2 linked regions of the Moorella thermoacetica genome follow. The protein of the gene in region 2 interacts with the protein of the main gene of each other region in a pairwise test. Links are inferred from orthologs where the notes say so. Each region holds a gene or a part of one and is shown on either strand. Other genes may lie near its edges. The genes, in order: MOTHE_RS02750 and ileS.

Region 1 (17,151 bases), 240 kb from region 2 along the record:
CCTTCGGGCAATTGCAGCACCCGGACCTGGAGGCCGGCAGCCGCGAGGATATCCAGTCCCCGCAGGGTGGCTGCCTGGCCGGCGGTGTCGGCGTCGTAGGCGATGATTACCTCCCGGGCGTATTTTTTTAATTCCCGGGCCTGGGCTGGAGTCAGGGACGTGCCCAGGGAGGCTACGACGTTGTCAATCCCGTGTTGCCAGGCGGCAATCATATCCATATAACCTTCTACCAGAATGGCCCGGCCCTCTTTGCGAATGCCGGGCAGGGAGAGGTGCAGGCCGAAGAGGTGGTGGCCTTTATGAAATAATATGGTCTCGGGGGAATTTAAATACTTTGGCTGGCCTTCCCCCAGGACGCGGCCACCGAAACCGATGACCCGGCTGCGGCTGTCTTTGATAGGAAACATCAACCTCCCCCGGAAACGGTCGACCAGGCCCCGGGGCGGCCGGCTGAGGCTCAAACCCGCCTGTTCGATCTCTTCCGGCGTAAAGCCCTGGCGCTGCAGGTAGTTGACCAGGACGGCACCGGCATCGGGGGCGAAACCGAGTTCGAACTGGCGTGCCGTAACGCCCTTGATTCCCCTCCTCTGGAGGTAACTCCGGGCCGGAGCCCCGGCCGGGTGCCGGGCCAGGATGCGATAATAAAAGCTGGCAGCTATTGCCCCCAGCCGGTACAAGCGCTCTTTTAGCTCCCGCTGCCGCCGGGCCGCCGGGGTTTCTTCTTCCCCTACCAGCTCGACGCCGGCCCTGGCAGCCAGGGCGGCCAGGGCTTCGGGAAAACTGAGGCCTTCCCGCTTCATGAGGAAAGTCAGGACATCACCGCCGGCGCCGCAGCCGAAGCAATAGAATACCTGCTTGTCGGGACTGACGGTAAAGGACGGTGTTTTTTCGTTATGAAAGGGGCACAGGCCGACATAGGAACGGCCCCGTTTCTTGAGCTGAACGTAGCCACCAATAATTTCCACTATATCTATCCGGTCTTTAACCTCATGAATCACATCCTGGTTGAAGGCGGTTGTCATGGACACCACCTCGATATCTAGTCCCTGGCCACATTAAACTAAAGGACCCGATGCTCATATACAATTCGCTATCAGAACGAAATATCCTCTTTTCCAGCCCTGATTTTCGCTTTTTCCTATTATTTGTCCCGCTTTACCAGATTATACCTTCTCTTACCTGTATATAGCACCTCTGCAGGCGGTAATATTAGCTTACTGGAGGTGGCAACATGGCCAAGGCCGTAGCTTTGATTTTAATCGCCCTCATCGGCGGCAGCACCCTGTATGCCTTTTACCGGGGGGTCATCCTGGCTATTTTCCAGCCTTACTTTAAAACCCGGCAGTAAATCCCCCGGACTGCAACCTTGCCGGAAGTGACGCTGAAAATTCCCCCTCCGGCTGACTTTTAATTATTCTTATGCTATACTATATGTTGAAGGGCAATACCTTCATCCTTTTTAAACCTCCCTTTTTAAATTTTTAGGAGTACCAGCCGGTACTCCTTCTTTTTCCCCGGTTCCTGTATAGGCCGGACGGCCGGCGGTTATAATATTTACCGGAAGGTGAAGGAATCCTGCCGCACGCTTCGTCAACGAGCGGATAGCTTGACGGGCGAAGAGATTCCGGCACCTTCCCTTTTTTAGGTGGGAAAACCCCTGGGGACAAAAATACGGGTGTACTGGAGGATGGCGTAGCTGTCCGTCATGCCGGCGATGTAGTCGCAGGCCCGCCGGGCCAGGTCGTCGCCTGGATTGGCGGCCGGGGGCAGTTCCTCCGGGTTTTCCAGGTAATAACGGTAGAGCTGCTGGAGGAGCCTTTTGGCTTTGCCTTCTTCCGCCTTGGCCCGGGAACCGATATATACTTTTTCGAAAAGGAAGGCGCGCAAGGTGTCGGTCGCCTGCTGGACCTCCGGACTCATGCCGATCTGGCCCATTCGCCAGCTGTGGTGGATGAGGTCGGTGACCATGGTATCGATGCGCTGGCGATGGCTGTCGCCCAGGACCCGCAGGCAGGCCTTCGGGAGCTGTTCCGGCACGATGATCCCGGCCCGGATGGCGTCGTCGATGTCGTGGTTGATATAGGCTATGCGGTCGGCGTAACAGATGATGCGGCCTTCCAGGGTGCCGGGTTTGACCGGGCCGGTATGGTGGGCGATGCCGTCGCGGACCTCCCAGGTAAGGTTCAGGCCCGACCCCCCCTCCAGGACCTCCACCACTCGCAGGCTCTGGAGGTTGTGCTTGAACCCGCCGGGCACGACCTCGTTTAAGGCTTCTTCCCCGGAGTGGCCGAAGGGCGTATGGCCCAGGTCGTGGCCCAGGGCGATGGCCTCGGTAAGGTCTTCATTGAGGCGCAGGGCCCGGGCGATGGTGCGGCTGATCTGGGCTACCTCCAGGGTGTGGGTCAGCCGGGTGCGGTAGTGATCGCCGCCGGGGGCGATAAAAACCTGGGTCTTATGCTTCAGGCGCCGGAATGCCTTACAGTGGATGATACGGTCGCGGTCGCGCTGGTATTCGGTGCGGATGGGGCAGGGCTCCTCCGGTTTCTGGCGGCCCCGGGTGCGGCTGCTGAGGCTGGCCAGGGGGCTCAAAAGGATCTCTTCTCGCTTTTCGGCTTCTTCCCGCAGGAGCATACCCTCACCCCCCTAGGCGCGGTGCCGGCGTAAGGTCATGGTGGCCGCCGCTACCTCCGCCAGGCGCCTGCCCGCCAGGCGCACCCGCCGGATGGCGAATTCGTCGCTGCTCGCCGGAGCCTGGCCGCAGCTGCCCTGGTGCCCGCAGTCGGCTTCCGTATGGCCGTCGCCCACCAGGATCATCCCCTGGACGAGCATCATATCGAAGAGGGCCTTCATGGTGGTCTCCTGGCCGCCGAAGCGGGCGCCGCCGACGGTCACCCCGGCCCCGACCACATTGAGGAGGGCCTTTTCTTTGCGTAAGATGCGGCTTTTATCCCAGAAGGCTTTGAGCTGGGCGGAGACGCTGCCGAAGTAAACCGGGCTGCCCAGGAGGAGGCCGTCGGCCCGCCGCAGGAGATCGAAGGCTTCGCCCAGGCGGTTGTGGCGGGAACAGGCCCCCTGGCAGGGGTTGCTGCACTGGGTGCAGTAAGGTATTTTTTGGTCAGCCATGGCGTCGGCGATATGGATAAGGGCCGTCTCCGCCCCGGCTGCAGCAGCCGCTGCCAGGCCTTCGCGCACTAAAAAGGCGGTATTGCCATCTTTTTTGGGACTACCGTTTAAGCCTACAATAAGCATCTTTGCGATCACCCTTTGCTATTAAGGAGCAAATTTTAGCGTTAAACTTTAATTTCGACATAGTTACTCCTTCTCCTGCCGGACAACTGGAATTTTATCCCGGCGGCCAGTCCTCCCTCACCGTACAGAAAAGCTCAGGCGACGCCCGGTCGGCGCCGCCTGAGCTTTTCTACCTGTTCGCTTTTTAGAGGGGTTCGAAGTTCTCTTTGCCCAGGCCGCAATTGGGGCAGACCCAGTCGTCGGGCAGGTCTTCAAAGGCCGTACCCGGGGCGATGCCGCCTTCGGGATCGCCTTTGGCGGGGTCATAGACGTAGCCGCAGGCCGTGCAGGACCATTTACCCATTTTGCTTCCCTCCCTTTTTAGTACCCGTTACCGCAGATGGCAACGCCGGGATAAGGGTATGTATTCGCTACGATGATGGAATTTCCTGCCGGCGCAGGGCGGCAATGGCCGCCCGGGCCAGCTCGTCGCAGCGGTTGTTTTCCGGGTTGTCGCTGTGGCCTTTGACTTTCAGCCACTCTACCTGGTGCCGGGAAGCCACCTGGAGTAGCTCCCGCCAGAGGTCCTGGTTTTCGACCGGCTGCTTTTTGACGGTGAGCCAGCCGTTCCGCTCCCAACGGGCCAGCCACCCCTGGCGAAAGGCGTTGACCAGGTAGGCGCTGTCGCTGTAAAGATGCACCCGGCAGGGCTCCTTCAGGACCCTGAGGGCAGCGATGGCCGCCGTGATCTCCATGCGCTGGTTGGTGGTGCTGGGCTCGGCGCCGGAGAGTTCTTTGCGTTTGTCACCGTAAATAAGGACGGCGCCCCAGCCGCCGGGACCGGGGTTGCCAGAGCAGGCACCGTCGGTGTAGATGGTTACTTCTTTCATTTATCGGCTGCTGCTTCTCCTTTTGCCCTGCTAAAGGGGCGGATATGGCCCTTTCATTTTACCATAGTTTGCTGGCGGTGCAAGGTGAAAGATTGAATATATGAATGAAGAGAGATATAATTAGTCATATAAAATAGTGCATCCGGTTAAAGCGTTAAAACAAGGGGTGAAAAACGGTACGATGCCAATCATAGCCCGGTTTTATGGCATTATAATCAAGATGTTTTTTAATGAACATCTACCACCCCATTTTCACGCCCTCTATGGTGAGTATAATGCTATTTTTAACATCAACACATTGGAAATGATAGAAGGCGATATGCCGTTACGAGCCCGGAAGCTTGTCGTGGAATGGGCTGAAAATCATCAAAAAGAACTGGAGATAATGTGGGAAACCAAGGAATTTAAGCAGCTTCCTGGTCTGGAGTAGGGGGTGAATATGTGTTTTATCCCAGGATTAAAGATGTTAAACCTTTAAAGGATTATACGTTAATAGTCGCCTTCGATAACGGTCAAATAAAGAAATACGATATGAGACCTTTGATAGCAATGCCTCCTTTCGACATTTTGAAAGATCCCCTTCTTTTTAGTATGGCCAGGGTCGAAGCAGGCGGCTATGGTATTAGCTGGAGCGATGAATTGGATTTGAGCGAGTATGAGCTCTGGGAACACGGGGAATTAATTGCTAACGCCGACGCTCCTCCCGAAGGCTAATGTCTGCTATAAACCCGGAGGCGCTTTAATACTAAATAGTTAACTCAATTTTGTTTTATATATATTGTTTATGTATTATTATTGAACTGTTTCCCGGTTAACCTTAAATATGGAGCCCGCAAGAATTATTTTTATGCAGGTGAGACTTTAATGGGAAAAATCCTGGTCAGCGCCTGCCTGGCAGGCGTAAGGTGTAAATACAGCGGCGGGCACAACCTGGTACCGGTCATTGCCGAACTGGTGCGGCAGGGCAAAGCCGTACCCGTCTGCCCGGAGAGCCTGGGGGGTTTAACCATCCCCCGGCCGCCGGCGGAAATCAAGGGCGGTGACGGCTATGACGTCCTGGCCGGCCGGGCGCGGGTGATGGATAAAGAAGGACGGGATGTGACTGCGGCCTTCATCCAGGGCGCCAGGGCCGCCCTGGCCAGGGCCCGGGAAGTGGGCCCGGAGATAATTGTCCTCAAGGAAAGGAGCCCATCCTGCGGCAGCAAGCTTATCTACGATGGCAACTTTAGCGGCGCGACCCGCCCCGGCCCCGGCGTAACGACGGCCCTTCTACGAGAATATGGGTATAAGGTGATCAGCGAGGAGGAATTTAAGGGCGAGGGTAATCCAAGTCCTTAGCCTTCTTTACCAATTGGTACCAGACGCCTGGTATTACCGCACCCTGGCAAGGAATCGAATTACACTTTACTCGAATTGTGCCTAGAGTAAAGGGCCAAAATATCTTCTTTAAAAGCGGCACCTTCCATGGGGCCTTTACGGGTTACACTTAAAGCTCCAGCTACATTGGCAATTTGTAACGCCTCCTTCAGCCCTTTACCACAGGCCAGGGCAGCAATGAATGCGCCATCAAAACAATCGCCGGCTCCAGTGGGATCTACCTCTTGAACCTTAACGGGCGGCACATGATAGCATTCCTCACCGTAGTAAAGGCTTGCCCCCCGGGCACCATCTTTAAGAACCAGCATGGTACCGTCCCTCTTTTTTAGCCTGGCGATACCCTTTACCAAATCGCCCTCGCCTGAAAGGGCTATCATTTCACTCTTTCCGGCGAGGATTATATCAGCGGCGTCCAGGATGTCGTCATATACATTCTTAATTTCCTGCTCATTGAGCAGCTCAGGGCGGAGATTAGGATCGAAGCTCACCTTTACCTTGTTTTCTTTGGCAATTTTAACTGCCTTCCAGATGGCCTGACGCAAGCTGGCGCTTGCCGTCAAGGAGCAACCCACAACGTGGAGATACTCTGCAGTTTTGATATAGTTTTCATCCACATCTGCTGGCCCTAACTGGCCTGCCGCCGCATGGGGGAAATGAAAAATAAACTTGCGCTCACCATTGGCGTAGTATGTGACAAAAGCCGTCCCTGTTGTATATCCCTTGGTCTTATAAATATGACTTGTATCGACGCCATCATCACGAAGCCTGGTAAGATTTAAAAGGCCAAAATCGTCATCACCGACCCGGGCAATAATACCTGCCTCCACCCCCATCCTTGCCACCTGATCGATAAAAATAGCCGGGGCACCGCTGGGATAAGGCCCCAGGAGTTCGCCCGGAGCAGTAAACTCCTGCCCAGTATATTTTGTCATAATTTCTACCAGGATCTCACCAATAGTTATTACTTTAGCCATTGGTTTTCACCTTCATATTTATGAAATGAAATTCTCCTCCCCGGTAATTAACACTCCACTCAGGCTTTCTTACGGGTGTTGATTTTATCCAGTATTACGGCAATCATAATGATTAAACCCATGGTAATGGACTGCCAGTAAGAGGAGATTTGCAACAGGCTTAAACCGTTGTTAATAACGCCAATGGTCATAATGCCGATAATGGTTTTACCAATACTGCCCTTACCTCCGGAAAGGCTGGTACCCCCCAGCACAACCGCTGCGATCGCATTGAGCTCGTAACCGCTGGCGGCAGCCGGTTGCCCTGTTGCTAAACGGGACGCCAGAGCGACTCCCCCCAGAGCAGAAAGGACGTCGCTGATTACATAAATAATAAGCTTCACCCGGGCAACGTTAATACCGCATAATTTAGCCACTTCTTCGTTGCTCCCGATGGCGTAAATATAACGTCCAAAACAGGTTTTTGATAAGACAATGTGGGCGATAACCAGGCAAAAAATCATAATCAACACGATAACCGGGATAGGGCCAATATACCCCTGACCAATCCAACTAAAGGCCGGGGGCAAGCCGAAAATTGGTTTGCTCTGGGTGTAAACGAAGGCAAACCCCCTGGCGATGCTCAACATAGCGAGGGTGGCTATAAAGGGTTCGACATTAAGTTTCGCAATTGCCAGGCCGGAGATACCGCCACAGACTATACCCACAGCCAGGACACTAAAAATAATTATTACATACATCATCGGCGTACTGGACGGGTACTGTTTAAGCAAAGCCGTAACGACAATACCTGCCAGTGCTGCTACTGAACCCACTGAAAGGTCAATGCCACCGGAAATAATGACAAAGGTCATACCTATAGCTAACAGGGCGTTGATAGAGATCTGAATCAATACATTTAACAAATTTTGGGGCAAGAGGAAAGTCGGAACCAGTATAGAGAGTAGTATACATAAAGCAAGGAATACAAAGATGAAACTATATTCCTTAACAATGCTATTCAGATGGCTATACTTCAACTTAGCGCTATTCGAAATATTGGTCGCTCCATTCATCGTCCTACCCCTTCCCTGCATCAACCGGCTATCTTTCCACATGCCAGTTCCATAATTTTTTCTTCGCTGGCTTCGTGCCGGTCCAGTATACCGGCCACACGGCCCTCATGCATGACTACAATTCGATCACTCATACTTAAAATTTCCGGTAACTCCGAGGATACCATGATGATGCTTCCTCCCTCACTGGTAAAGGAATTCATCAAGTTATAAATCTCGGCCTTGGCGTTAACGTCAATACCGCGGGTTGGCTCATCCAGGAACAGAATTTTGGCATGGGCCGCCAGCCATCTGGCCAGGGCTACCTTCTGCTGGTTGCCACCGCTCAAATTTTTAACAATAGTTTTAGCCGAGGGGGTACGGATACGCATTTTCTTTATATAATCTTCACTCACCTGGTTTTCCCAAAGGAAATTTATAAAACCATAGTTCGATTTATCATATAGACTGGGGAGGGAGATATTATCTTTGACAGATTGTGCCAAGATTACCCCCTGGAGCCGACGGTCTTCAGGGACGAAACCGATTCCATTGCTGATGGCCTCAGCCGGCGAATTGAAAAGTACCTTCTGCCCGTTAAGGTATAGGGAACCGTGTTTTGGCTTTTTAACTCCAAATATGCCCTGTAATACTTCTGTCCGGCCAGCCCCTACCAACCCGGCAATGCCTAAAATCTCACCCTGCCGCAATTCAAAATTGATATCCCAGTATTTCGGGGGATCAGTGAAATCCTTTACCTGCAAAATTACTTCCCCGGGTTTCTGGGCTTTCCGGCTAAAATCTTTGATCTCCCGGCCTACCATTAAAGAAACCCAGTTATATTTCTTCATTTCCTCCCCGACCATGGTTTTTACAAGTTTTCCATCACGTAAAATAGTGAGCCGGTCAGCCAATTCCTCGAGTTCCTTTAAACGGTGGGAAATATAGATAACAGCCACGTTATCCTTTTTTAAGCGCTTGATAATCTTAAACAAGGTCTCAGTTTCACGATCAGAGAGGGAGGAGGTTGGCTCATCCATAATAACCAGTGAGGCATTGCAGGACACAGCCTTGGCTATTTCTACCATCTGTTGCTCGGCTACATTGAGGTCCCGGACCATCGCCCATGGTTTCAGATCAATACCCAGGGAACGGGCGATAGCTATGGTCTCGCTAACCATTTTTTCTTTATCAATAAAAACTCTCGATTTAATGGATTCTCGCCCTAAAAAAATATTTTCAGCTACACTTAAATCCTGAATAAGACTGAGTTCCTGGTGTATAACACTAATCCCTGCATCCAGGGCCTGGCGAGTATTGGTAAACTCCACCGGTTTTTGTTTAAATGTTATGGTACCACAGTCTCTCTGGTAGACTCCGGAGATTATTTTTATTAGTGTTGATTTCCCGGCGCCGTTTTCTCCCAGGAGAGCATGAACTTCCCCGGGATAAATATCCAGGTCGATATTATCGAGGACCTTAATCCCCGAAAAGGATTTTGATATTCCCCTTAGTTGTAAGAGTGGGGAGGCCATGGTATCACCTATTCCTCGAGTTTTTAAAAAGGGAGGCGGGGAAGAAACCCTTGCTGTTTCTTCCCCTTTGGGCTTAATTATTTAGCATTACTGGCATCTACTATTGTAGGCGGAATGAGCACCTGTGGCGGTACAGATTTACCGTTGAAGTAATCAGCGATTAGATCAATTACCTTGCCACCGATTTGATCAGGATGCTGGACAACGTCAGCCACCCAGAGTCCATGGTTCTTGATTTCCTGGATAGCTTCAGGATTACCGTCGAAGCCTATAACTTTAACATTACGGCCAGCTGCTTTAATAGTGGAAACAGCTCCAACAGCAAAGGGATCACCCACGGCGAAAATTAAATCTAAATCCGGGAACTTTAACAGGATATCCTGGGTGAGGTTGGCTGCTTTTTCAGCGCTACCAGAACAATTTTCTACATCGACTACCTTAATGTTCGAATACTCAGCCAGGGCATCTTTGAAACCCTTCTCCCGGTCAACACAGCTCTGTACTTCGGAGTAGGTAATTATAGCAACCTTCCCCTTGCCGTTCAAGACCTTTTCGGCGGCATACTTGGCAGCCAGTTTACCACCCGCGTAGTTGTCGGTGGCGACATGGGATTTTACGTCACCTTCAGCTTTGATATCAATTGTAAATACAGGGATACCTGCTTTTTTAGCTAAGTCAACAGCCGGTGCTATTCCAGCCGAAGCCGTTGGCGCCAAAACAATGGCATCCACTTTTTGAGTTATAAAATCCTGAACCTGGGCCAATTGCTTGTTGCTATCCTGGCTGGCATCCATAATAATGGGTTTAAATTTATACCCCTGGGCTTTTTCCTGGATAGCTTTTTCAATTAAGTTGTAAAAAACGTGTTCCCGGGTCAGAAGGCTAACGCCAATGACCTTCTCTCCGCTCTTTTCTGTGTTCTGGGTCGTTGTTCCGCTGGAGGTTCCAGTTTGGGTATTACCTTGTTTACTGCCGCAACCACCAAGGAGCACGCTGACTCCAATTAGTGTTATTGCGGTAAAAATAAGCATCTTTTTTCGGGTCATTTTAAATAACACGATCCATTCCTCCATTTAATTTTTATTTAATTATAGATTGCTAAAGCCCTAGAACTAATGCTGACCCCTGGTATTACCATCTACCTCCGAGAGTTTCAGTTATGAAGCTCAAGCAGTCGCACCTCATCCAGGAGTTTGTTTACCAGTTCTACCTGGCATTGTCCCGTTTGCCAGCGAGTAGCACTGGCACTGGCGGCTGCCGTTGCCAGCCGGGCTGCACCGGTTACCCCTTCTCCTCTGGCCAATCCTACGGCAAAACCGGCCACAAAGGCATCACCGCAACCGACGGTATTGATGGCCTGAACCCTGGGCGGGATAACTTTAAAGAAATCGTTCTCAGTAGCTACCAGGGCTCCATCCCCACCAAGGGAAAGAACAGCTACCTGGACACCGCTTTCCAGCAGTTTCATTAAAAACTTTTTTTGGTCGTCCACCTCCTTTAACGGATGCCCGGCCAGGGTTTCCGCTTCCTGCTGATTGGGTTTAACCATATAGGGCCTGGCTTTAATCCCCTCTATAAATGCCGCTCCGCTGGTGTCGAGGATAGCCATCGCCCCTGCCTGGTTAATTACCTCAATCAACAGGGAGTAAAAGCCAGGTGCTAATCCCCTTGTGAGGCTGCCGGATATGGTGACCACTTTGCTGCTACTGGCCAGTTCTTTGACTTTATCCACCAGCTTTTGCGCATCGGTCTGACTAACATCGGGCCCTGGTTCCAGGAGCTCGGTCTGCGTTTTCCCTACCGGGTCCAGGATATTAATGCAGATGCGCGATTCGCCTTCTATTACGACGAAATCCTCCTTCATTCCCTCCCTCGCCATTATTTCTTTGATATAGCTACCGGTGTATCCGCCAATAAATCCTGTAGCTATCACCTCCTCGCCGAGATTATGAATTACCCGAGCGACATTGAGTCCCTTGCCGCCTGCTTGGGCTAGCACTTGTTTAACGCGAAAGACACCATTTAAACTAAAATTGTCTACAATGTATGTTTTATCAATAGCTACGTTGGTAGTGACAGTCGTAATCATTCGGTCCTGCTCTCCAAAGTTAAAAGGTATTTGATATTATCGATAATCTCCACAGGGGTAGGATCTACTCCCCTTATAAGGGCCAGGTAAAGGGAGATAAAATCCCCTAAATATACCAGGGAAAAAAGACGGGCCAGGCGTGATTTACCCACTGACGCTACTTTTCTCACCCCGGCTGCCCGGGAAGCCAGGAGCTCCTGTGAGATCTCTATACGCCGGGTTGTTTCTAATCTATCCTCGGCATCCTGCAAAAACGTAAAGTAAAAATGGCGCAAGTATGACTGAGGTGCATCCCATCCCGCCACTTCATCATGATGAAGGGCCGGGAGGGCATTATACATGGCTAAAAGCTTGCTATTCTCTGCAAATTGGTTTTTCCATCTGCTGGCCACAGCGATAGTTAAAGGCAGGGAACCATAGACAACAGGGACATAGCCTGCCATCTCGTAAGCCATGCTTTTCGCCAGGTTATCTTTAGCAGGGACAATGGGTCCGTACTGACCACCGAGTTCAGATAAAATGTTAATGGTTTCTTTTACTTCTGCCGATTTATCACCGACAAATCCTAGTCGCTGTAACAGTCCCAGCAAGGGGAGAAAAATATACCCAACGGCGATACGGGGCATCATTCCGCCAGGAATGAGTAGATACGGGTGTTTATTTCCCCGGGCCAGGGATAATAATTTCCCCCCGGAGGTGAGGACAATGATCTGAGCCTCTGTTGTACAAACCTGATGATAAGCATTAAGTATCTCTTCGGTCTTACCAGAATGGCTGACAACAACAACCAGGGTGCGATTGTCAATACTAGCCGGTATGGTATATCCCCGGTTCAGAAAAAGGGGGATTTTAATTTCATCAAAGAGATACGATGCCAGAAGATCTACACTTGCTGCCGAGCCGCCGCCGGTACCAAGGAACATAATTTGTCTAATCTCATCCCGAGAAAGGTTTTCCGGCCAACGACCGGCCAGTTCCCAGGCCTCCCTGAACTGGTGGGGGTAGTTAATAGTTTCCTGAAGGGCTTGACCACTATCCAGTTTAGAGAGGGTGTGAAGATCGTCTAAATCAACATACACCGCCCGTGTTCCCTCTTCTCTTAATCAATTTTCTACTAGTGACCCCCTTCGGTGAACCGCCCATCTCAGGCTCGCCCAGCTGCGCCGAATAGCCTTATCTTTGCCAGAGCAACTTCCTTTACCCGGTTACGGGCCGGATTCAGGTAACGCCGAAGATCGTTCTCTTCCGGGTTAGATAAAAGGGTTTCTCTAAGAGCGGCAGCCATGGCCAGCTTGAGATCGGTAGCAATATTGATTTTACTGATCCCCAGTTGAATACAGCGGGTGATAGCCTCATCGGGAACGCCGGAAGCGCCGTGGAGAACCAGGGGTAATTTTACTTTGGCTGCTATGGATGCCAGGCGTTCAAAATCAAGGCGGGGTTCCCCCTGATATACACCATGGGCCGTGCCAATGGCAATGGCTAAAGAGTCTATCCCGGTAGCTTCTACAAAAGTAACAGCTTCGGCGGGATCAGTATAGTAAACGTCTTTCGCCCGGACCTGGAGTTCCTCCTCGCGACCACCTATACGGCCGAGCTCTGCTTCAACTGCCACCCCTCTGTTTCTGGCCATAGTTACTACCTGCCGGGTAAGGCGAATATTCTCATCCCAAGGTAACTTTGACCCGTCGAACATTACCGAAGAAAAACCGGCTTCAATACAGAGAGCTATCATGTCTAAATCCTGGGAATGATCCAGGTGCAGAGCTATTGGTATACCCGCCCTCCTGGCGGCTGCCCGGGCCATGGCCACCAGGAAGTCCGCTCCGGCAAATTTAACTGTACCCGGCGTGGCTTGGAGAATTACCGGCGCCTTAGCCTCGATAGCCGCCTCTACCACGGCCCACAGGGTTTCCAGGTTGTGAATATTAAAGGCACCTACTGCATAACCGTTCTCTCGTGCAGCTTGTAATACTTCCCTGGGATTTACTAATTCCACAACAAGATCTCCTTTCTGCAGCAATATACTTAAGCAACAATTACTTCGATGCCACGCCTGGTAAGTTCTTCTATAAAATCGCGGGGAGCATTGCTGTCGGTAATAAAGGTATTAACTGCAGAAATGGGCGCAAAGCGCGATAAAGTTACCCGGCCGATTTTGGAATGATCAGCCAGGACGATCACCCGATCGGCAGCAGCAACCATTAAGCTATTTGTATGGGCCTCGGTCATATTAGGTGTCGTAAGGCCGTGTTCAATACTTATACCGTTAACACCCAGAAATGCCTTCTGGACATGAATCTCCCGCAGTACCCTTTCCGTGAGGGAACCGACCATGGCATAAGACTTAGTACGCATATTTCCACCTGTCAGCACCAGGTTGATACCCTCACTATGCGCCAGTTCCATGGCAATGTTGACAGTATTGGTTACTACAGTAAGATTATTATGGTTCTTTAGTAACTGGGCCAGGGCAGTAATGGTAGTACCTGCATTAAGAAGAATAGTATCTCCATCCAGAACAAGCTCAGCAGCCTTGCGGGCAATGGCTAACTTTTCAGCCGAAAATTTATTGATTTTCTCCATAAAAGAGGGTTCCTCATCGCTTCCGCCGCGAACCGGCACTGCCCCTCCATGGGTACGGGTAAGAAACCCTTCCCTCTCGAGGGTTTCGAGATCCCGGCGAATGGTCATCGGCGATACTCCCAACTCCCGGCTGAGCTCATTTACACTCAGCGGCATTCCTGAGCTGATTTTATCGATAATGATTTTACGTCGTTGTGCCGAGATCATGATGCCCCACCCTGTATTGTTTTGTTAATTTATGTTTTCTTGTTAAACATATTCGCTAAAAAACGAACATCTCCTGCTGGTTATTAAAACTTTTTTATTAAATTTTTATGGTAATATTAAGGAACCTTTCATAGACAAAGAAAGGCTGCTGACCGGTATGGTCAACAGCCTTTGGGCCAACTTATCTTGTTCCCTTACTTTCCTTTCTTTTCCTTCAAAGCGGCCTGGGCGGCGGCCAGTCTCGCTACCGGCACCCGGAAGGGTGAGCAGCTGACGTAGTTCAAGCCGATCTGGTGGCAGAACTCCACCGAGCTGGGTTCGCCGCCGTGCTCGCCGCAGATGCCGATTTCCAGCTTGGGATTGGTGCTGCGGCCCAGTTCGACGGCCATCTTCATGAATTTGCCCACGCCGTCGCGGTCGAGGACGATGAAGGGGTCTTCTTTCAAGATCTTCTCGTCGACATACTGGTGCAGGAACTTGCCTTCAGCGTCGTCGCGGCTGAAGCCGAAGGTGGTCTGGGTCAGGTCGTTGGTGCCGAAGGAGAAGAACTCGGCTTCCCTGGCGATTTCATCGGCTGTGGCGCAGGCCCGCGGCATTTCGATCATGGTGCCGACCTTGTAATCGAAATCGACACCGGTTTCCTTTTTGACGGCCGCGGCTACCTCGTCAACCATGGCGTGGAGGCGCTGTAACTCGTTGACGTGGATAACCAGGGGAATCTCTACTTCAGGCAGGACCTTGACGCCCTCTTTCACCAGCTGGGCCACCGCCTGGAAGATGGCTCGCACCTGCATGGCGTAGATCTCCGGGTAGGTGATGCCTAAACGGCAGCCGCGGTGCCCGAGCATGGGGTTGAATTCGTGGCGCGCCCGGACTTCCCGCAGGAGGGCCTGTTTTTCTTCCAGCTCTTTGGAGTCGCCGTTTGTCGCCTGGAGCCTTGTGACGTCGACCAGGAGTTCTTCAATATTGGGCAAGAACTCATGCAGGGGCGGATCGAGGAGCCGGATGGTGACCGGCAGGCCCTCCATGGCCTTCAAGATACCGTAAAAGTCGCCCTGCTGCATCGGCAGGAGCTTATCCAGGGCAGCCTGCCGTTCTTCTTTGGTCTTGGCGAGAATCATCTGCTGGACAACAGGCAGGCGATCGACCTGCATAAACATATGCTCGGTACGGGTGAGGCCGATGCCATCGGCGCCGAATTCCCGGGAGCGCCTCGCGTCTTCCGGCGTGTCGGCGTTGGCGCGGACTTTGAGGCGCCGGAAGGAATCGGCCCACTCCAGGATGGTTTCAAATTCCCCTGTGAGCTGGGGGTCGATGAGGGGCACTTCACCCAGCATGACGTTGCCGGTGGAGCCGTCGATGGAAATGACGTCACCTTCTTTGACCACCAGGTCGCCGATGAAGAAGCGTTTGTTTTCGACGTCTATTTTAATGGCGTCGCAACCGGTGACCGCCGGTTTGCCCATGCCCCGGGCGACTACGGCTGCATGGCTGGTCATGCCGCCCCGGGCCGTGAGAACCCCCTGGGCCTGGACAATGCCGTGGATATCGTCGGGAGTGGTCTCGGTACGTACCAGGACGACCTTCTGGCCGTCGAGGCCCATTTTTTCGGCATCGTCGGCGTCAAAGACCACCTGGCCGGAGGCGGCACCGGGGGAAGCCGGCAGACCCTTGGCCACCACTTCCAGTTTGGCGCTGGGGTCGATACGCCGGTGCATGAGCTGGATTAATTGATCGGCGTCGACGCGCAGGACGGCTTCTTCTTTGGTAATCAGGCCCTCATTGACCATGTCGACGGCGATTTTGACAGCCGCGGCCGCCGTCCGTTTACCATTGCGGGTCTGGAGGATAAAGAGCTTGCCCTTTTCGATGGTAAACTCGATATCCTGCATATCGCGGTAGTGTTTCTCCAGCAGCTGGCAGATGTCTTCAAACTGGCGGTAAACTTCCGGCATTTCTTCCTTCAGGCTGCTGATGGGCTTAGGTGTGCGGATACCGGCCACCACGTCTTCGCCCTGGGCGTTGATGAGATACTCGCCGTAAATACCCTTCTCGCCGGTGGAGGGGTTGCGGGTGAAGGCCACGCCGGTGCCGCTGGTGGGACCCATGTTGCCGAAGGCCATGGTCTGGACATTGACGGCGGTGCCCAGGTCATCGGGGATCTTGTTGATCTTGCGGTAGACAATGGCCCGGGGGTTGTTCCAGGAATCAAAGACGGCACGGATGGCCATGTAAAGCTGCTCCCGGGGGTCCTGGGGGAAGTCCCGGCCGCTGCGGCTCTTGACGACGTCCTTGTACTCGGCGATAACTTCCCGCAAGGCATCGGGGGTGAGTTCATGGTCGAACTTTACGCCCAGGCGTTCTTTATGTTTTTCGAGTACGGCTTCAAAATCGTTATGTTCGATACCCAGGACGACGTTACCGAACATCTGGATAAAACGGCGATAGCAGTCCAGGGCGAAGCGCTCGTCGCCCGTCTGGGCGGCCAGGCCCTTGACGGAATTGTCGTTCAGCCCCAGGTTCAGGATGGTATCCATCATGCCGGGCATGGAAACAGGTGCCCCGGAACGGACGGAGACCAGGAGCGGGTTTTCGGGGTCGCCGAGCTTTTTACCATTGATGGCTTCCAGGTCCTTTAAGCGGGCGGCGACTTCCTCTTCCAGGCCCTCCGGGAATTGCTGGCCGAGACGATTGTACTCGTTACAGGCCTCGCAGGTGATGGTAATCCCCTGGGGTACCGGCAGGCCGATGTTGGTCATTTCGGCGAGATTCGCGCCTTTACCGCCAAGAAGCAGGCGCATGTCGGCCTTGCCTTCGCTGAACAGGTAGACGTACTTCTTACTTGCCATTTCTTTCCCTCCGATAATAGATTTGGAGTATTTTACCGGCCGTTTCTTCAACGGCCTTATTGATAACATTGATTACCGGACAGCCGAGCTGGTCCATGACCCTGCGGGCGTAGGCCAGTTCCTCTTCGATACGTTCCCTGGTGGCGTAGCCGGCCGGTCCCGGCAGCCCCAGGGTTTTCAGGCGTTCCTGGCGGATCTGATAGAGGAGCCCGGCGTCAATGGTCAGCCCTATTATCTTTTCCGGCGGCAGGTTGAGCAATTCTCCCGGCAGGGGTACTTCCGGCACCAGGGCGAGATTCGCGGCCCGCAAGCGCTTATGGGCCAGGTACATACACACCGGCGTTTTGGAGGTGCGGGACACTCCGATGAGGACCAGATCGGC
Region 2 (9,366 bases):
CACGTCAGGGATGCCGTCCTGGCCAGTGTTGGTCAGCGTCTGGCGGGGGCCGGGGACATAACTACAGCCAGGAAACTTGTTAGCACCAACCTGGCAACCATAACCGCCGCCGCGGAAGCCCAGATCAAGCGGGAAGGCCGTAGCTACACCGTCCGCACGGAATTTGGCGATTTTCCCTTCCCGATCCGGGCTTACGGGGACCTAACTCTGCCGGCAGGAAACTACGAGGCCGTCCGCCTGGTAATCGGGGAGGGCCGGGGGCAGAACTGGTGGTGTGTCCTATTCCCACCCCTGTGCCTGGTGGACGTTGCCAGTAAGGGCAACCCCGGACCGGTTGCCGCCGGCCCGCCTGCTATGGTGGCAGGAATGGCTTCTGAAGCAGGGCCGGCACCGGGAGCCTTTCAGGTTCGCTGGAAGATAATAGAGGTATTTAAAACCTCGCGCCAGTACCTGGCCAGCCTGTGGCCCTGAACCACCGGAGGTGGTTTTTTTCTTTTTTAACCAGGACCAGTCATATAATTTAGTTAACAGGACCCTCGGGTCACGGCGGAGGTGGGGGCGATGATCCGGGTGGCTGAGCTGCGGCAGCGCGAGGTAATTAATGTCATTGACGGGCGGCGCCTGGGGACAATTAAAGATATTGACCTGGACCTGGAGGAAGGGCGGGTCAGGGCCCTCATTGTTCCCGGACAGGGTAGCAAGTTTCTTTTCTTCTTTGGCCGGGAGGAGGACCTGGTCATTCCCTGGGAGAATGTCGTTAAAATAGGGGTAGACGTCATCCTCGTCGAGAGTTACAGCAGTACAGCGCCGGTACACCGGGAAAAGGCTTAAGATCCCCGGTCTTTATGTTATAATAAAGCCCGGGGGTGGTTTCTTTGGCGACCTTCACCGGGGAGGAAAGAGAAGGCATTTTTTTCTTAAGGGTCACTTTTCTAGAATCCCGGGCACCGGTAAAAGCCGTCTATACCAGCCGCCGGGGAGGGGTGAGCAACGCCCCATATGACGGTTTAAACCTGGGCCTTCATGTCGGCGACAACCCCCGGGCTGTTCTGGCCAACAGGAATCTGCTGGCCGGTGTCCTGGACCTGCCCCTGGGGAGCTGGGTTATCGGCGAGCAGGTTCACGGGAACGAAGTGGCCCGGGTGGGCAGGGAACAGGCCGGCAGCGGAGTGCAGGAACTGACTACCGCCCTGAAGGGCATCGATGCCCTGGTTACCAATGAGCCCGATGTAACCCTGGTTGCCTTTTTTGCTGATTGTGTTCCCATATATATAGTCGACCCTGTCAACCGGGCCCTGGGCCTGGCCCACGCCGGCTGGCGGGGAACGGTCCTCCAGGTGGGGGCCCGGATGGTGGCGCGTATGGCGACCGAGTTTGGCAGCCGGCCTGGAGACCTCCTGGCTGCCATAGGACCGGCTGTAGGCCCCTGTTGCTACCAGGTAGACGCCAGGGTGGTAGATAAGGTACAGGAACACCTCCCCTTTGCCGGTGAACTGCTGGCGGCGGACGGTCCCGGGCACTGGCGCCTGGACCTGCCCCGGGCGAATTACCTGAGCCTGGTGGCTGCCGGTTTGCAGCCTGACCGGATAGCGGTTGCCGGTATCTGCACTCACTGCCAAGCTGAAACCTTTTTCTCCCACCGAGCCTCCGGCGGTATTACCGGGCGCCAGGCGGCTATGCTGGCCCTGGGGGAACAGGTATGAAGACGGCCAATAATCCATCACCACCCCCGGTCAAAACCCGGCCGCGACGGCGCCGCCGGCCCGGGCGATTCATTGTGCGGGTAGCCCTCCTGATTTTATTGCTCCTGGTGGCCTGGTCCGGCATCAGGGGAGCGGCCCGGGCAGTTGCGTGGCACTTTTTACTTACCCGGCAGGTGGATACCGGTACCCTGGAGGACAACCTCCCCCTGGAGGTGTATATTGCCCGGGAGGAAAAGGTCCTGACGGCGCCGGTAACCGGTACCCTGACCCCGGTGGTACCGGAAGGGGAACGAGTACCGGTAGGAGCCACCATCGCCAATCTTCTCCCTGTGGCGGCCGGGACAAACCCGGTGGCCATTAAAGCCCCTTACCCGGGCCAGGTCTCTTACGAGGTTGACGGCCTGGAAGCAAATTTGCAGCCGGCCACCCTGGGCAACATCAGCTACCAGGATTTAAAACGCCTGATAGCCCTGGCCAGGCCGGTGACCGCACGCGGCCAGGTTAAGGAAGGAGAACCCGTAGTTCGCCTGGTTAATAACCTGGACCCCCTGCGGCTCTATGTCCCCCTGGAAAACTGGCCGGCTGGCTGGAAGGTAGGCCAGGAGGTTACCTTGAAGGTACCAGGGGATAATGGCGAGGTCCGGGCCCGGATTATCCGCCTTCAGGATGAAGGTAACCAGCGGGCTGCTGTGATGGAGGTGGCTACCTGGGACAATAGCTGGCTTCTTCCCCGCCAGATGGCCGTGGTGGCGGTATTGAGGCGTTACCGGGGGATAATACTGCCGGCGTCAGCCCTGGATGTCGGACCGGGGGGAGAGAAAGGGGTATATGTCCTGGGAGCCAATAGCTTCAAGTGGCAGCCGGTTACCATCGTGGGCCAGGTGGGAGACCAGGTGGCCGTCCGGGGCCTGGAAGCGGGCGCCGAGGTGGTTCTCCGGCCTCGTCTGGCACGATGGTTGATGAATTAGGGCGGGGAAGCAGGATTTACAATAAATATGTAGAAAGTATAAAGAATTACGCGGGGGAAAAACATGGTTAACGTGTCAGAAAATATTACCAGGGTGTTGGAAAGAATAGCCGCTGCAGCCAGACGCAGCGGCCGCCGGCCAGAGGATATCACTTTGGTGGCAGTTACCAAGACTGTTCCCGTGGAACGCATCCGGGAAGCTGTTGCCTGCGGCCTGAAGGACCTGGGGGAAAACCGGGTCCAGGAACTCCTGTCCAAACAACCCCATGTCGAGGGAGTCAACTGGCACCTCATCGGCCACCTGCAGCGTAACAAAGTTCGCCAGGTCTGGGACCGGGTTTGCCTGATCCACTCCGTAGACAGCCTGGAGCTTGCCCGGGAGATAAATAAGCGGGCGACTGCCGCCGGACGCCGGGTGGACATTCTCCTGGAGGTCAACATAGCCGGGGAAGAGAGCAAGTTCGGCCTGGTTCCCGACGCCGTTATCCCTCTGGTGCGGGAGATAGCTGGCTGGCCGGGGCTACATATCTGCGGCCTGATGACGGTGGCGCCCCTGGTGGCGGATCCCGAAGAGGTACGCCCGGTTTTCCTCCGTCTGGCCGCTTTACGGCGGGAAGTGGAGGCCCTGCGCCTTCCCGGCGTAGACATGGCCTATCTTTCCATGGGAATGACCAACGATTTTGAGGTGGCCATTGAGGCCGGAGCCAACATGGTCCGTATTGGCTCCGCCATTTTTGGTTCCCGTGACTATCAAACTAAGGTGGAGGTGCATTAAGGGTGGCATTCTGGCAGGGTTTAATCAACTGGCTGGGGTACGGTCATGAAGGGGAGGAGCCGGTAATGGAGAAACCGGTGCTTGAGGCGGAAACAACTCCAGTTACCCCGGCTAAAGGAAAACTGGTAGGCTTACCGACTGCGCGTAACGCCATGCGCCTGGTAATTGCCCGGCCCCAGTCTTTCGAACAGGCCGCTGGCCTGGCGGAGAATCTGAAAAACTACCGGCCGTTAATTGTCAACGTCGAGGGCATACCCGTTGAGGAAGCAAGGCGGATTATTGATTTCTTGAGCGGTGCCGCCTATGCCCTGGGGGGCAGGGTGCGCAAGGTGACCAGCGGTATCTTTTTATTTACTACCAGCAATGTCGACCTGAGTGGCGATCTGGAAGATCAAATACCGGGTGGCCTGAACTGGCTGGAGGCAGCAGGCCGGGGTAGATAGCGGAGGCTAAAGAAAAGGTGGACGTAAAAATCGGTTTTCTTGGTGCCGGGGCTATGGCCGAGGCCCTTATTCGCGGTATCATCCAGGCCAGGCTGGTGCAGCCGGAGCGGTTATGGGCCTATGACATCCGGGCTGCAAGGTTGAAGGAACTGGAGCAACGATTCGGATTGGTGGCGGCAGCTAGCAGGGAAGAACTGGCGGCCGCTGCGGACATCATAATTCTGGCCGTAAAACCCCAGAATGTGGAAGCGGCTCTGACTGGATTGCAGGTCAAGGGGGATAAGCTGGTGATCTCCATTATTGCCGGCGTAACCCTTTCCCGCCTGGCGGGATACCTGGGTGACGTGCCTTTAGTCAGGGTAGTGCCCAATACCCCGGCCCTGGTTGGTGCTGGGGTTTCCGCCCTGGCCGCGGGCGCCCGGGTGGGACAGGAAGACCTGGAGAAAGCCTTGGCCATTTTCCGCTCTGTAGGCGAGGCCATGGTGTTACCGGAAGAACAGCTAAACGCCGTGACCGGCCTGAGTGGGAGCGGGCCGGCTTACGTTTATATGATCATTGAAGCCCTGGCCGACGGCGGCGTGCGCCAGGGACTGGCCAGGCCGGTAGCCCTGGAACTGGCGGCCAGGACCCTCTTAGGAGGAGCACAGATGGTCCTGGCCACCGGTGAGCACCCGGGGGTCCTGAAGGATAGGGTAACCTCCCCGGCGGGGACAACTATAGCCGGCCTCGCCGTACTGGAAGACCGGGGCGTGCGGGGAGCCCTCATCCGGGCTGTCGAGGCTGCTACCCTGCGGGCCGGCGAACTTGAATAAGGAGTAGATGGCATGCAGACCCTGGCAGTCCTGGTCCGGGTGGCCTTTGAGGTTTTAAACTGGCTGATTATCGCCCGGATCCTCATTTCATGGTTTCCCCACGATCCCAATCACCCCATCATGCGGTTTATTTATGAGATTACGGAACCGGTCCTGGCCCCTTTTCGCCGGATCATGCCCCGCACAACCATGCCCATTGATTTCTCACCCATTATTGCCGTCCTGGTATTACAGCTGGTGGAGCACCTGCTGATCAACTTCATCATGCGCTTGGGATAGGAGGCCCCTAAAGGTGCTGACTCCCCTGGATATCAATAAAAAAGAGTTTCACCGCAGTTTCCGCGGCTATAACTGCGAAGAAGTAGATGAATTCCTGGAGCAGATCTTGCGCGATTACGGCCAGGTTTACCGCGAAAACCAGGAAATGCGGGAAAAGAACCAGCGCCTCAGCGAAGAACTGGAGCGTTATGCCCACTTGGAACAAACCTTGAAGGATGCCCTGGTAATGGCCCAGCAGGCGGCTGATGAAATGCGCCAGAACGCCCAGAGGGAAGCAGAACTGAAACTCCGGGAGGCGGAGAACAAAGCCCGGGAGATTTTAAACCAGGCCCGGGCCCAGGCGGAAAAGGTTGAACGCTACCAGCGGGACCTGGAGGCAAGTACCAGGGCCTTTAAAATGCGCCTGCGCTCCCTCCTTAAAGCACAATTGGAACTCCTGGAGGACCAGGTGGAGGCTGAAGCAGCGGCGACGGCTGACCGGCAGGGGGAAACGCTCCGGGAGCCTGGCCCGGGTGAGGAAGAAATAACGGACTGTGAACTTGACCCCTGCCGCCAGGAACAGGTATGATTGAAAAAAGAATCAAGGGTATTAAAGGAAGCAATTATGCCAGGTAAAGTAACGGCATGATAAGCCCCTGGAAGGAGCTTTTATCGGAGGAGCCCCTCATGGCGGCTGATGCCCCCGCCAGCGAATTATGAAAATGTGGGTTAAGGCAAAATTATTTTTGGTAGGACCCTATTTGGAGGAGTGGCGAGACTAAGTGGATTATAGTAAAACCTTAAATCTACCCCGTACAGATTTTCCTATGCGGGCCAATCTGCCCCAGCGTGAACCCGAGATCCTTAAGTTCTGGGAGGAAAACGACATCTACGGCAAGGTTCAGGAGGCCAACAGGGGTAAACCCAAGTTTATCCTCCACGACGGCCCGCCCTATGCCAATGGTCACCTGCACCTGGGTCATACCTTAAATAAAATCCTTAAAGATATTATTATCAAGTATCATTCAATGAACGGTTATGACGCCCCCTATGTACCCGGGTGGGATACCCACGGCCTTCCCATTGAACAGCAGGCCATTAAGAATCTGGGACTCAACCGCCACGCCGTCGACGTTGTTGAGTTCCGTAACCGCTGCCGGGACTATGCTCTGAAGTATGTCAATATCCAGCGGGAAGAATTTAAACGCCTGGGGGTGCGGGGCGACTGGGAGCATCCCTATTTAACCCTGGAACCGGAGTACGAAGCCATCCAGATAGGTATATTTGGCGAGATGGCCAAAAAGGGCTATATCTACAAGGGTTTAAAGCCAGTCTACTGGTGCACCGACTGTGAGACAGCCCTGGCGGAAGCCGAAGTGGAGTACGGCGAGGAACGCTCACCCTCTATTTATGTTAAATTTCCGGTAGCCGACGCCAGGGGCCTCTTTGAGCCCCGGGGGAGTTCCATCGTTATCTGGACCACCACCCCCTGGACCCTACCGGCCAACGTAGCCATCGCCCTGCACCCGGAGTTTAAGTATGTTCTCATCCAGGTAGGGGAGGAAAGGCTGCTCATGGCCGCCGAACTGGTTCGGCCGGTGCTGGAGCTTTTGGGAGTAAAGGATTACCAGGTGGTGGCTACCTTTACCGGCAGCGAGCTGGAAGGGGTCGTCTGCCGTAATCCCCTCATGGACCGGGATTCCGTGGTGATTTTAGGAGAACACGTTACATTGGAACAGGGTACCGGGTGCGTGCATACCGCTCCCGGACACGGTCTGGAAGACTATGAGGTGGGCATGCGTTACCATCTGCCGGTACTTTCCCCCCTTGACGACCGGGGCCGCTTTACGGAGGAAGGAGGCCAGTTCGCCGGGCTCTTTATCGATGAGGCCAACAAAGCCGTGGTCAAGGAATTGGAAGCCCGGGGAGCCCTCTTGCACTTTGGTTTTATCAAGCACCAGTACCCCCATTGCTGGCGTTGTAAGCATCCCATTATCTTCCGGGCGACGGAACAGTGGTTTGCGTCAATTGAAGGGTTCCGGCAAGAAGCCCTGGAAGCCATCAAGAAAGTCAAATGGATCCCATCCTGGGGCGAAGACCGGATTTATAACATGGTAGCTGACAGGAGCGACTGGTGCATCTCCCGTCAGCGCACCTGGGGTGTACCCATTCCCATCTTTTACTGTGCCAACTGCGGCCGGGAGATAATCAACGACGCCACCATCAGCCACCTCCAGGAACTCTTCCGGAAGCACGGTTCGAACGTCTGGTTTGCCCGGGAAGCCGGGGAACTGGTGCCGCCGGGGCTGAAATGTCCCGAATGCGGCAGCAAAGAATTCCGCAAGGAAACGGATATTATGGATGTCTGGTTCGATTCCGGTTCCAGCCATGCCGCCGTGCTGGCCACCCGTCCGGAACTGGCCTGGCCGGCCGACCTTTACCTGGAGGGTAGCGACCAGCACCGTGGCTGGTTTAATTCCTCCCTGTCAACGGCTGTGGCTACCAGGGGTCGCGCCCCTTACCGCCAGGTTCTGACCCATGGTTTCCTGGTGGACGAAGAGGGTCGCAAGATGTCCAAGTCACTGGGCAACGGTATTGACCCGGCGGATGTTATCCGGCAAAGGGGAGCCGACGTCCTGCGCCTCTGGGTGGCTTCGGCCGATTACCGGCGGGATGTGGCTGCCTCGGAGAATATCATGCGCCAGATTACCGAGGCTTACCGTAAGATTCGCAATACCTGTCGCTTCCTCCTGGCCAACCTGGCCGATTTTGATCCCGGGAAGGACCAGGTCCCAAGGGAGGAGATGCTGGAGCTGGATCGCTGGGCCATGAATCGCCTGCAACGCCTGATAGCCAGGGTTACCATGGCCTACGACGATTATGAGTTCCATGTGGTCTACCATACTATCCATAACTTCTGCGCGGTAGATCTAAGCGCCGTCTATCTGGATATCATTAAAGATCGTCTCTATACCTGGCCGGCGGCTTCCAAGGGTCGGCGTTCGGCCCAGACTGTCCTTTACGAAACCATTAACGTCCTGGTACGCCTCCTCACCCCCATCCTGGCCTTTACGACAGAAGAGATCTGGCGTTACCTTCCCGGTGAGGACGACCGGCCAATCAGCGTCCAACTGGCCGGTTGGCCCCAGGTAAAAACCGAGTTTCTCGATGATGAGCTGGAGGAAAAATGGAAAAGGATTCTTCAAGTTCGCGATGTCGTCGCCCGGGCCCTGGAGCGCGCCCGCCAGGAGCAGGATCTGGGGAATTCCTTAAACGCCGCCGTCCATCTCTACCCTGATGCCGACATGTACCAGTTCCTGAAACCCCTCGGGGATGAACTGGCAACTATCATGATCGTGTCCAGGGTTGACCTGCACCAGCCGGGAGAGGAAGCACCGGCGGGCAGCCTGGAGGCACCTGAACTGCCGGGCCTGAGGGTCTATGTCACCGGTGCTCCGGGGCAGAAGTGTGAGCGCTGCTGGATGGTCAGTGAAACAGTGGGGCAAGACACCGATCACCCCACCCTTTGCCGCCGCTGTGCCACCGTTGTTAAGGAGATGTATATGAACGGGTAAAAAAGCTGCGTCGGGTCTATACTAAGAAGGTCAGGCCGGAAGGCCCGGGCACCTCCCCGGAAGGGAGTTATTTCAAGGCGAAAGGGTGGTCCGGTCCGGTGATGACGTTCCGGGACGAGGACTTTTTGCCTGTTGAAGTACCCGTAGGGGTTTCCAACCGCCATATCCACCTGTGCCGTCAGGATCTCGATACCCTATTCGGCCCCGGTTACGAACTGACAGTGTATCGTCAACTCAGCCAGCCGGGGGAATACGCCGCCAGGGAAACAGTCACCATCGTCGGCCCTCGCGGTGTCCTGGAAGGTGTCAGGGTCCTGGGGCCGGTGCGGTCCTACTCCCAGGTGGAGATAGCCATGACCGACGGTTTCCGCCTGGGACTAAAGCCCCCTGTAAGGGAATCCGGCGACCTGGAGGGCACACCGGGGATCGCCGTTGTCGGCCCGTCCGGGGCCCTGACTCTGCACCGGGGAGTTATCCTGGCCGCCCGCCATATCCACATGGAGGCCGAGCGAGCCGCGTCCCTTAACCTCCATGACGACCAGCGGGTCCAGGTTCTGGTACCGGGCATGAGGGGGATGATCTTTAATAACGTAATCGTCCGGGTGAGCCCCAACTTTCGCCTGGAGCTACACTTGGATACCGACGAGGCCAATGCCGCCCTGCTGGCCAACGGCGATAAAGTAAAAATCCTGCGTCCCTGACGCGGGATTTTTTGTTATAAGCACCGTGGGTCAGGGAAAGCTATCTTTTAAGCGCGGTGGAACGCGTAGCTCCTGGGCGGTGCGGGGATATGACGCCGTCCGGAGAAAAGACTTTACGGGGTGTTCGCTTCT

What was found.
Region 1: the proteins of ileS (region 2) and MOTHE_RS02750 interact in binary tests that used the Escherichia coli proteins (3 or more experiments, as listed by UniProt). The link is inferred for Moorella thermoacetica from one-to-one orthologs.

The regions. Positions count from the first base shown.
Region 1 is NZ_CP012369.1:544,655-561,805, reverse strand. The notes cover bases 8,107-10,958. They hold MOTHE_RS02750 (substrate-binding domain-containing protein), read right to left. Parts: upstream 10,097-10,958; coding sequence 9,116-10,096; downstream 8,107-9,115. Other genes in these bases: pfkB (1-phosphofructokinase), read right to left, coding at 10,192-10,958; MOTHE_RS02755 (sugar ABC transporter ATP-binding protein), read right to left, coding at 8,107-9,038. Outside these bases: dnaG (DNA primase), read right to left, coding at 1-1,022; MOTHE_RS02800 (deoxyguanosinetriphosphate triphosphohydrolase), read right to left, coding at 1,642-2,631; MOTHE_RS02795 (flavodoxin family protein), read right to left, coding at 2,644-3,249; rd (rubredoxin), read right to left, coding at 3,434-3,592; rnhA (ribonuclease HI), read right to left, coding at 3,660-4,118; MOTHE_RS02780 (DUF4160 domain-containing protein), read left to right, coding at 4,300-4,548; MOTHE_RS02775 (DUF2442 domain-containing protein), read left to right, coding at 4,560-4,832; MOTHE_RS02770 (2-thiouracil desulfurase family protein), read left to right, coding at 4,983-5,456; MOTHE_RS02765 (sugar kinase), read right to left, coding at 5,516-6,469; MOTHE_RS02760 (ABC transporter permease subunit), read right to left, coding at 6,529-7,524; more of MOTHE_RS02755, read right to left, coding at 7,545-8,106; more of pfkB, read right to left, coding at 10,959-11,127; MOTHE_RS02740 (bifunctional phosphoglucose/phosphomannose isomerase), read right to left, coding at 11,124-12,206; fba (class II fructose-1,6-bisphosphate aldolase), read right to left, coding at 12,272-13,126; MOTHE_RS02730 (DeoR/GlpR family DNA-binding transcription regulator), read right to left, coding at 13,156-13,920; ppdK (pyruvate, phosphate dikinase), read right to left, coding at 14,115-16,769; MOTHE_RS02720 (pyruvate, water dikinase regulatory protein), read right to left, coding at 16,759-17,151. UniProt on the Escherichia coli protein: Part of the ABC transporter complex RbsABC involved in ribose import. Binds ribose. Also serves as the primary chemoreceptor for chemotaxis.
Region 2 is NZ_CP012369.1:782,166-791,531, forward strand. What follows is about bases 5,433-8,733. They hold ileS (isoleucine--tRNA ligase), read left to right. Parts: upstream 5,433-5,740; coding sequence 5,741-8,533; downstream 8,534-8,733. Other genes in these bases: MOTHE_RS03935 (DivIVA domain-containing protein), read left to right, coding at 5,433-5,547; pduL (phosphate propanoyltransferase), read left to right, coding at 8,635-8,733. Outside these bases: spoIIR (stage II sporulation protein R), read left to right, coding at 1-471; MOTHE_RS03900 (YlmC/YmxH family sporulation protein), read left to right, coding at 562-831; peptidoglycan editing factor PgeF, read left to right, coding at 876-1,703; MOTHE_RS03910 (efflux RND transporter periplasmic adaptor subunit), read left to right, coding at 1,700-2,671; MOTHE_RS03915 (YggS family pyridoxal phosphate-dependent enzyme), read left to right, coding at 2,735-3,445; MOTHE_RS03920 (cell division protein SepF), read left to right, coding at 3,448-3,888; proC (pyrroline-5-carboxylate reductase), read left to right, coding at 3,906-4,700; MOTHE_RS03930 (YggT family protein), read left to right, coding at 4,713-4,979; more of MOTHE_RS03935, read left to right, coding at 4,993-5,432; more of pduL, read left to right, coding at 8,734-9,234; MOTHE_RS03950 (DUF5665 domain-containing protein), read left to right, coding at 9,324-9,366. UniProt on the Escherichia coli protein: Catalyzes the attachment of isoleucine to tRNA(Ile). As IleRS can inadvertently accommodate and process structurally similar amino acids such as valine, to avoid such errors it has two additional distinct tRNA(Ile)-dependent editing activities.